One region of the Peribacillus sp. NPDC076916 genome, then DNA from elsewhere that is predicted to be linked to it. Evidence: riboswitches for the same ligand, from Rfam matches in the RefSeq annotation. Region 1 holds a riboswitch; the other holds the start of a gene.
The links. A riboswitch is a leader RNA that binds a small molecule or an ion and turns the genes downstream of it on or off. The one in region 1 is predicted to bind preQ1.

Region 2: another riboswitch for preQ1. It lies ahead of ACQKFG_RS24350 (QueT transporter family protein); the one in region 1 lies ahead of queC (7-cyano-7-deazaguanine synthase QueC).

Annotation. Positions count from the first base shown of each region.
Region 1 covers NZ_JBNNIU010000003.1:450,357-455,379, forward strand. Annotated here, with positions in the region: gene ACQKFG_RS11725 (hypothetical protein) at 340-555, opposite strand; gene ACQKFG_RS11730 (methyl-accepting chemotaxis protein) at 1,003-2,682, opposite strand; PreQ1 riboswitch class I at 2,868-2,910, shown strand; gene queC (7-cyano-7-deazaguanine synthase QueC) at 2,966-3,631, shown strand; gene queD (6-carboxytetrahydropterin synthase QueD) at 3,631-4,101, shown strand; gene queE (7-carboxy-7-deazaguanine synthase QueE) at 4,094-4,822, shown strand; gene ACQKFG_RS11750 (DUF4260 domain-containing protein) at 4,877-5,023, opposite strand, start outside.
Region 2 covers NZ_JBNNIU010000014.1:52,395-57,417, reverse strand. Annotated here, with positions in the region: gene ACQKFG_RS24360 (PAS domain S-box protein) at 1-1,552, opposite strand, end outside; gene ACQKFG_RS24355 (TVP38/TMEM64 family protein) at 1,668-2,324, opposite strand; gene ACQKFG_RS24350 (QueT transporter family protein) at 2,446-2,931, opposite strand; PreQ1 riboswitch class I at 2,938-2,982, opposite strand; gene ACQKFG_RS24345 (YbaK/EbsC family protein) at 3,153-3,674, shown strand; gene ACQKFG_RS24340 (hypothetical protein) at 3,805-4,617, shown strand; gene ACQKFG_RS24335 (DUF3892 domain-containing protein) at 4,694-4,990, opposite strand.

The DNA.
Region 1 (5,023 bases):
TGAATTTGATCAAAGATGAGTAAAAGAACACATCTCTTTTTTTGTGTATGTTCCGGTTTTTTCCTTAGAGAATACCCCGCGGACTATAATGGAACTTTTACCTTAAACATGAAATAAACTAAAGTTAACCCATTTTTTTAAGAAAATACCTAGTTTCTTCTATAGTTATAGTGTTTATACAAGAATGAAATACAAAAAAAAGCTCAGAAGCATATCTGAGCTTTCGGCTTATATATTGTAAATGAATGGAATTGTCACGAATTTCCATTTTTCATGGAGATTTACCGTTTGTGGGTCTTGAGCTACAGCTTTTGGTAGCTGATTATGGAAGGAATCAGGTTAACTTGATTTCTTTCTGTCAGAAATCTCAAGGCTGGAGTCCTTTTTACCGCCATCAATCACATAAAGTCTAGGAGCTAATCTCCTTCTTTTTCCTTGATTGTCAGGATTCATCTTCATATAATTTTCGTGTTCTTTGCGAAAGAAGTCTTCGGTTTCCCGTTCCAGTGCTTTTCTTTCGTTAAAATCTGTTATGAATTTGAAAAAACGTTTCATATGAATTCCTCCTTATGGGGTTAAAAGGTCTTAGTTTAATAGTAACATATAAAGTGTGTAATTTAACCTTTTTATACAAATTTGGAGTGAAAATTGTGTTTTGTGTGAAAAAAGTCGTGTACGGTTTGACTCGAGAGAAAGCATGCAATGGATCCTTACTGAGTATAAGTGCCCGTGCATGGTGTTGAAAGGGAATGTCGGGATGTGCAGTAGCGGTTATTGGAAGTGATGTTTATTTAAGTTAAAATATTCCTTTAATCAATTATACACTAAATATTCTGAAAATAAAGGAAAATATTCACTTCCAGCCGCTTTTGATAGATTTGCTTTTTAATGATTTATTATTGGTTATAGTTATTTATTCCCCGAATTTACGAAAATGAAACAATCTATATAATGGGAGGGAAAAGCAATTTCCCGCATTCATGTGCCGGGAAATTGCTAGTGTCATAATTGGAACTTCCTAACCTGTTCAGTCAGCAGTTCTGCAGAAGATGCAAGTTCACTGGCATGATTCGTGACTTCATCCATTGAAGAGCTGGATTGCTGAGCAGAGGCGGAGACTTGTTCGATTCCAGCTGCGGACTCTTCAGAAACCGCGGCGATATCTTCGATAGCCTGATTGATATTTTTGCTATTTGTGGAGATATAGTTCAATTCGTCTGTTATATGCTGTATTTTCATTTCCATATTCCCTACAGAGTGATTGATTGTTTCAAAGGTTTGGCCTGTGAGCGTGATCTGTTTCGTGCCTTCATCCACTTGTGCATAACCATCTTCCAGGGAGTGGACGACTGTTTTTGAATCCGTTTGAATGGCGGAGACAATATTGGTGATATCCCCAACGGAGTGTGTGACCTCTTCAGCGAGTTTCCGCACTTCATCGGCGACGACGGCAAAGCCCTTGCCATGTTCACCGGCACGAGCAGCTTCTATGGCAGCATTCAGTGCCAATAGATTGGTTTGATTGGATATATTCTTGATGACCTGTACAAGCTGCGAAATTTGCTGCGATTGGGAATCGAGCCCTTTCACTTGCTCTACGGCATTTTTTACAATCCCATCAATCCATTGCATCTGTTGGATAGAACTGCGCATTAAAGTGGTGCCCTCCTTGGTCAAGGAAAGGATTTCGGTTGAACTTTTAGCAACATCCACTCCTTCTAGGCGGGCCAACTCGATTCGGCCGGTGAAATCATCCATCATGCGAACTACTTCAGCTGCCCGGTTGGCCTGTGATTCCGAACCTTCCGAAAGTTCATGCATGGTAGTTGCTATTTGTTTGCTGCCCTGCTGGACTTCATTTGCTGATTGAGTCAGATTCTCACTTTGGTTGGAAACGGATTCGGATACAACGAGCATTTTTTCGATCGTATCACGGAGGTTTTTCTGCATTTGGTTGGCGGATACCGTTAATTCGCCCATTTCATCATATGACTTTTGCTCCAGGGGCTCATGATTCAGCTCTCCGTCAGCCACCATTTTCATCCTGTCCCTGATTTTAAGGAGGGGGGTGGTAATGAGGTTGGCAGTCACAAGCGCCAGCAGAAGGCCGATAAGGACTGCCGCAATGGATATGATGATACTTGTCGCCTTTACCGATTTCCCGCTTGCGATGACGGTTTCACCTGAAGCGACAATCAATTCCTCGCGTTCCGAAGCAAGCTCCTTGAAACCCTCCATTACTTCATTGCTGATTGGCGCCACTTCATTTTTGAGTATCTCTTTCGCTCGTTCTTCATTTCCCTTTTCATATTGTGGAAATACCCGGTCGACAATCATCAACCTCCAATCCCCGCTTTTCTCGATCAATGCCTTCACTTTATCAGAGTCGCTCGAAGCCAGGAGATCTTCCTGGATGACCTTGCTGTCTTCAGTATATTGTAGGAACCTTTCTTTATAACTCTCGTCACCATATAGAATATAGGCTCGGGCGAATGCGGTTCTTTGTGCTAGATTATATAGCAGCTTTTCATCTTGGATAAGAAGCGGAAGTTCCTTTTCGATGATATCCTGGGAATATACCAGTGACTTGTTGCTGCTGTAAATGTTGAATGCTCCTAAGATGACACATAAAGATATGATGAGTGAAAATGCCACCAATACCTTTCCTTTAATGCTTTTCAAATTAATGGACCCCTTTATCGATATTTTAATCACACTATTTTATCGGACGGATAATGGGATATTTAAGCAATGAAAAGATAACCAAATTTTCCATCAGCTCTACTATTCACTAAATATATTCATCTTGATTTATGATCGTTTTCAAGTTACTATTGACTTGGAAAAATATAATATTCCGCGTTAAGGCGGAAGAGGTTCTAGCTACCCTCTCAAAAAAACTAAGGAGAAACAGTGCTCTATTCTTAGGGTGCTGTTTTTTTCCGTAAAAAGGAGTTTTATAGAAATGAAGAAGAAAGAAAAGGCAGTGGTTGTGTTTAGCGGAGGTCAGGACAGTACGACGTGCCTGTTCTGGGCATTGGAGAGATTTGAGGAAGTGGAAGCGGTGACGTTCGATTATAATCAGCGGCATAGCTTGGAAATCGAATGCGCTCAAAACATCGCCAAGGAATTGGGCGTGAACCATCATATCCTTGACATGTCGCTGTTGAACCAACTGGCACCGAATGCATTGACGAGAAGTGATATTGCAGTTGAGGACGGAGAAGAAGGGGAGTTGCCGTCGACTTTCGTACCAGGGAGGAATTTGCTGTTCCTTTCGTTTGCAGGAGTGCTGGCGAGTCAGATTGGCGCTAAACATATTGTCACCGGTGTCTGTGAAACGGATTTCAGCGGATATCCTGACTGCCGTGATGTATTCATTAAATCGTTGAATGTGACCTTGAACTTGTCAATGGACCAGTCATTCGTGATTGATACGCCGCTAATGTGGCTTAATAAAGAAGAAACATGGGAGCTTGCGGATCAGCTTGGCGCCTTCGACTTTGTCCGCGAAAAGACCCTGACTTGCTATAACGGAATCATCTCCGACGGCTGTGGAGATTGTCCGGCATGTAATCTGCGGAAAAAAGGACTGGATGACTATGTAAGCAGACGGAAGGTGCTTTCATGATGTACGGTTTTACTATAGTGGATAAACTCCAAAAAATAGATGAAGATATTCAGCGCAGTCAATTGAAGTATACAACCAAGAGGGTTCTCGTGAGTAAGGAATTCACCTTTGACGCGGCGCACCATCTGCATGACTATGAAGGAAAATGCAAGAACCTGCATGGCCACACATATAAGGTCATATTCGGATTGAGCGGATATACGGATTCACGCGGTTTGATGATAGATTTCGGGGACATCAAGGATATATGGAAAAATGAAATTGAAATCCACCTGGATCATCGTTATTTGAATGAAACCCTGCCGCTCATGAATACAACAGCTGAAAATATGGTTGTCTGGATTTATGAAAAAATGGCCGAAGCCCTTTCATTAAAAGAATATGAGTGTGCTAGAGTCGAATTTGTTCGACTATACGAAACGCCGACAAGCTATGCCGAAGCCAGACGGGAGTGGATGGAAAGTGAGTAAACTCCCGGTTATGGAAATCTTCGGACCGACCATCCAAGGTGAGGGAATGGTCATTGGTCAAAAAACCATGTTCGTTCGGACGGCCGGATGCGATTATTCATGTGCCTGGTGTGATTCCGCATTTACTTGGGATGGCACCGGTAAGGAAGATACCGTCCAAATGACTGCTAGAGAAATATGGGATGAGCTGAAGCGAATTGGGGGTTCCGGTTTTTCCTTCGTGACGATATCAGGCGGAAACCCGGCTCTGCTGAAAAACCTAGACGGCTTGATAGCGATCTTGCATGAAAATAAAATGAAGATAGGTGTCGAAACACAAGGGAGCCGATGGCAGGATTGGTTTCTCGATATTGATGAACTGACGATTTCACCTAAGCCGCCGAGCTCTAAAATGAACACGGACTTTACGGTGCTCGACCAAATCCTCTTGAACCTTGCCAATCGAAATCCTGAAAACCATGTCTCATTGAAGATTGTCGTCTTTAATGAGGAAGATTATCAATATGCCAAACATGTACATGGGCGTTATCCGGATATTCCTTTTTATTTGCAGGTCGGCAATGACGATAGCAGGACGGCGGATGATCGTCAATTGATCAGCGGTCTTTTGAGGAAGTACGAAGAGTTAATAGACAAAGTGATAGCAGATGATGAATTGAATGATGTGAAAGTGCTGCCCCAGCTGCATACCTATATATGGGGCAACAAGCGGGGCGTATAAAGAAAAGTGAGCAAAGGCAGTGTGATGGTGTAATCACACTGCCTTTTAAGTTTTTTACAGCCTTTGAATGTGTGTAGCTTTGAAGGAAGATGTGTATTTGAGGCCATATCCAAATAAGCGATCCATTCCAATATGTGCGGTCCAAATTAAACCAATCATCAACAATGCATCGAACTTTAGAAAAATGGCAAGCAAAATCAT
Region 2 (5,023 bases), on a different contig from region 1:
CCTCAATGATTCGGCAACTGACTGTCAGTCCTAATCCGGTTCCTTTTTCTTTAGAAGAATAGAAAGGTTCGCCAAGATGCTTTATCCGTTTTTTTTCAATTCCGCTTCCATTATCTTTGATGGTAATGGAAAGGTTATTGTCGATGCGTTCAAAATCAATCCAAATGTGATCGGCAGATGCCTCCATTGAATTCTTGAGCATGTTTATGAATACTTGTTTTAATTGGTTTCCCTCACATAATAGAAGCGGTATTTCGTTTTTAACAGAAATTGATATTTGGGTGGGGTACGAGTCCGCCTCTGGTTTCAACAAGGTTTTGACATCATTCATCAGGTCGATGATTTGATGTTTGCTGAATGGAAGTTCCTGTGGTTTTGCCAGAACGAGTAACTCGCTTACAATAAGATTGATCCGGTCCAATTCACTTAACATGATCGTGTAGTATTGTTCATAGGGATGGTCGCTCTTTTTAAGCAACTGGACGAAACCTTTTAAAGAAGTCAGCGGGTTTCGTACCTCGTGGGCCACACTTGCGGCAAGTTCGCCGACTATCGATAATTTTTCAGTTCTTCTTAAGCGTGCTTCGGTTTCCCGAATTTGAGTGACTTCTTTAGCATAAGTAATGATTCCTACTAAATCCTCTCCAACCATCATCGGGACAAACGAACAAGAAAGTAAGATGGACTTCCCGTACTTCGTCAGGAATTCTATATCTTTCCCTTTTTTTATCCCCTTTTGGTTTTCCAGGACATATTGGCAAGATGTACGGATCAATTCCGCGTCTTCTGCTGAGAAGTTCAAATTAATGAATGAGGCTCCATGTATTTCTTCTTGTTGAAAGCCTGTTACCGTTTCAAACCTTGGATTAACGGTCGTGATCATTCCGTTTAAATCAAGCATCAGCATCGGATAAGGGTTGTGTTCAAACAATGATTTATAGCGTTGTTCACTATCGAATAATTGATTCTCCGCGACTACTCTTTCAGAAATATCCCTGCCGATGACGACTAGGCCTTTTCGTGAACCATCCTCATTGAACAGCGGAACTTTGATCGTATCAAAGGTCTTGTGATTGCCATCGGGAAGAGGGACGATTTCCTCACACCTTGTGATTTCCCCTTTTACCCAAGTTTCTTCATCGGATACTTCACAGTAGATCAACGACTCTTTATAAAATTCTGAGTATTCCGCGAGCTCACTGTCTCTTTTTCCCTTATAGTCTACATGCTCCAATTGAAATAATTGCAGGCCGAAGGTATTGGATTCAAGCCAACGGCCATCACCATCCTTGAAATTAACGAAATCCACCATTGAATTGATGAGTGTACGCCGACGTTGCTCCGCTTCTTTTAATTGCTTGAATTCTTCCCTTTTAGCTAAATAAAGATATAAAACCAAGCCTATTGATAAAAGGAAAACAAATCCTTCCGCTCTTTGAAGTTGAATGAAGACCTCTTTGTTTTGGATATTTGTAGTTAAAAAATAGTCGAACACGACTAGTGTAAGAATCCCGGATAGGATATATATTGCTAAGATGGAGCGTTTGGACATGGAGATTCTCCCTGATTTTAAGACATTTCTAAGGTAAAATTACATACACATTTTAACAAACTATCGGAAAAAAATATATGCAGAATCCTAAATAAAAAAACAGGGGCCAAAGTGGTCACCTGTTTTTTCTGAAAAAGGTTTGTTTCTTTTTCTTTTTTGCACGCTTATAGATAATGAAAAATAGTAAGAGGACGAGTGCAAGTGCTGCTAGTGTATATTGGTTCATTTCAACAGATAACAGTCCATATGGAATGAGTGAAAGGAAGAAAAAGTAAATAAGGTTACCAAGTGCCGTCGCTAATAAAAAATCCTTGAAAGTGACGGTGCTGACACCAGCTACCAAGTTAATTAAGCTTGTTGGGATCAAAGGGAAAATCCTGCCTGTAAAAACGTACATGAAGCCATGCTCGACAACAGTTTCTTGCCATTTTTCGCTAATTTTCTGTATGAGAAGCTCCTGAAACCAGTTTCTTGCTGCATAAAAAATGAAACCTGAGGCAACAACGCTTGTAAACCAACTCCATAGATATCCATATATGAATCCGAATATCGTGACATTGATGGTCAGGAGCAAAATTAAGGGGATGATTGTAAAAGAATTTTGTACAAACATCAATACGAATGTCACAATAAATGTAAGCAAAAGGTTTTCCTTCAAAATGCCAATAACAGAATCCAGATCACTTTTCCAAACCAAAGTGAATAACTCTGCATTATAGAAAATAAATATTGCGATTACCAATAGACCGATCATGGTCAGGATTTTTTTCAAAGGGCCACCACCATTCTTACTAGTAGTTTATCATTTTCGAGTTCATTGGTGAAAAAAAGAGCTGCCGCATCATTGCAGACAGCTCTTTCCATTATAGTGGGTTCACGACACGAAGATTCCATTAAAGCCACTTTTCAAACTGAATTCTTTTGTTCATTCCATAAATGATTGGCGCTCCAATCAAGAGGACAACGAATTCACCGACAGCCGTGGTCATCCAGCTTAACCAGAATGGGAAGCCCAGGGCAAGATTCAGCTCAATTGCAATTAAAAACATTGTGAACGTGAAAAAGATAATCGTGGCGATCATCCGTCCTTTAATGCCTTTTATGAACCGAGAAACAAAAATGACAAGCAATAAGGCGAGCAGAGATTGCCCCACCCCGAAAATCAAGTCATATGGCACCATCGGCGAAAAGAGCAGATTCGATATGAAGACTCCGCCGACGATACCGTAGATATACTTTTTATTGAATACAATCAGATGATTCAATATTTCCGGTACACGAAATTGGAACATCTGAAATGATATTGGTTGGAACACCAATGAGACCGCCACATACAAGGCAGCCAATAACCCGCTTATTACGAGTGTACGAACATTCATTTTACTCTCTCCCTAGTTTTTTATCGTGGGATGGTTACGAACCACGTTTAGGCGTTTGCCCGATGTTTAATAGTATCCCATGTAAGCTTGTTTCGTCAATTTGTAAAGAATGGTTTTAATTTATAAGTTTCCAAGCAGGGGAAGTAGCTCAATTGGATTTTGATTTATTGCAATGATGGATGATATTATTTCAATATGTACTTCAAAGGAGTGAATATAGGATGTCGATCGAGAGTGTCAAAAGCCATTTTAAACAATGGGATCGGGAAGGCGATGTAATGGAGTTCGAAACATCGAGTGCTACGGTGATTGAAGCAGCGGAAACCATCGGTGTTATCCCAGCGCGGATTGCTAAGACTCTTTCCTTTAAGGGAGAAGGTGAAAATGCCATTTTGGTTGTTGCCGCAGGGGACGCGAAAGTGGATAATAAGAAATTTCGTCAGACGTTCGGTTTCAAGGCACGTATGCTTTCACCTGAAGAAGTGCTTGCACAGACCGGCCATGCCATCGGAGGAGTTTGCCCGTTTGGTCTGGCAAATGATCTAGCTGTTTTTCTTGATGTATCGATGAAACGCTTTGATACATTGTTCCCGGCTTGCGGCAGTGCGAACTCTGCAATAGAACTTAAACCCGCTGAATTATTTGAATATTCAGGTGCGGAGGATTGGGTGGATGTATGCAAAGGTTGGGAAGAGAAGGGGAATGAGGAAACGGCAGTAGGCAATGCAGTTGATGGCCATTGATGGTTTCAAAAAATCCACATGAATGGTATTGAGTCCACTACGGTGGACTTTATTTTAGTGGCGGCTGCATACATTTTCTATGATTAAAGCGGAAAACGGGCAGAAAGTGTTCCTAAGCGGAGGTTGAAAGATGTTAAATGGAAGCGAAAGAAAAAGCAATAGTAGCTATCTTAGTCTTAAAACTCTTTATGAAGAAAATATAACGGTTAAGAGCATTGCCCAGGAGCTTGAGTTTTGCCATAAAAATGATCTGGCACTGGATATTCAGAAAGCATTGGAAAAAAAGAATTTTGATATATTGGCAGTCCAAGATCAAGGGGAAATCATCGGTTATATCGAAAGGCAAGAACTAGGTGAAGGAACTATTTCCGAATATTTGAGAAACTTTTCGCCAAGGGAAATGGTTTCGGATTCAACCCCTTTGATCCAGCTTCTCCAGATTTTTAAGAATAAAACAAGGGTGTTCGTATTAGAGAATAATTCGATTAAAAAGTTGATTACCCATGCCGACCTTCAAAAGCCTCCGATCAGGATGCTGATATTCGGATACATTACCTTATTGGAAATGAGGATGAGCGATATCATCCAGGATAGATTCGGCGATGGCAGCTGGTATCCAATGATCAGCGAAGACCGTTTAGAAAAGGCAACCGAATTATATAGAAGGAGAATCGATAAAAATGAGGATATCAATATAATAGAGTGCCTGCAAATCAGTGATAAATTCGATATCATACATAAAGATAAAGATTTGATGCGCTTCTTCCAAATCCCTTCGAAAAGTAAAGGGAAGAAGGATGCAAATGGCATACGGAAATTACGGGATAAGATTTCCCATGCTAATGAATTGGGTCTGGACATGTCATGGATGGAAATCATCGAGGTTGTCGAGTCCTGTGGCCGACTGCTCGAAATCTCTGAATCCTATCAGTATGAAACATAAGGATCCAGCTAATCATGCTGGTTCTTTTTTAGCGCATCCAAATAGAAAAAACTGCCCATATCAGGCAGTCTCCCCCTTAAAACTCCGGCAGTTGATCCAGATTATTTTCTTTTATCCCATCGGGCTCACTTCGCAATATGTCACGTCCATATTTATGAAAGACGTCAACATTGGCCAGGTTGCCTGCTTTGGCTTCCGAAAGGGCTGTGGGGTAGTCGAGTTCGCGGCCGGAGTTCGTCTTGATGGCGATAATGTTGTCCTCTTCATTTTTCCTTACAGCGATGATTTCTTCTTTTCCTGCTAAATCAGCTTGGTTTGCTTGCGGTGTTCCCTGCTGTTTATATGATTCATAAGCTTTTTCAAATTGGTCCATGTTTTAGACACCTCCTATTTATAGGGTGAGCCA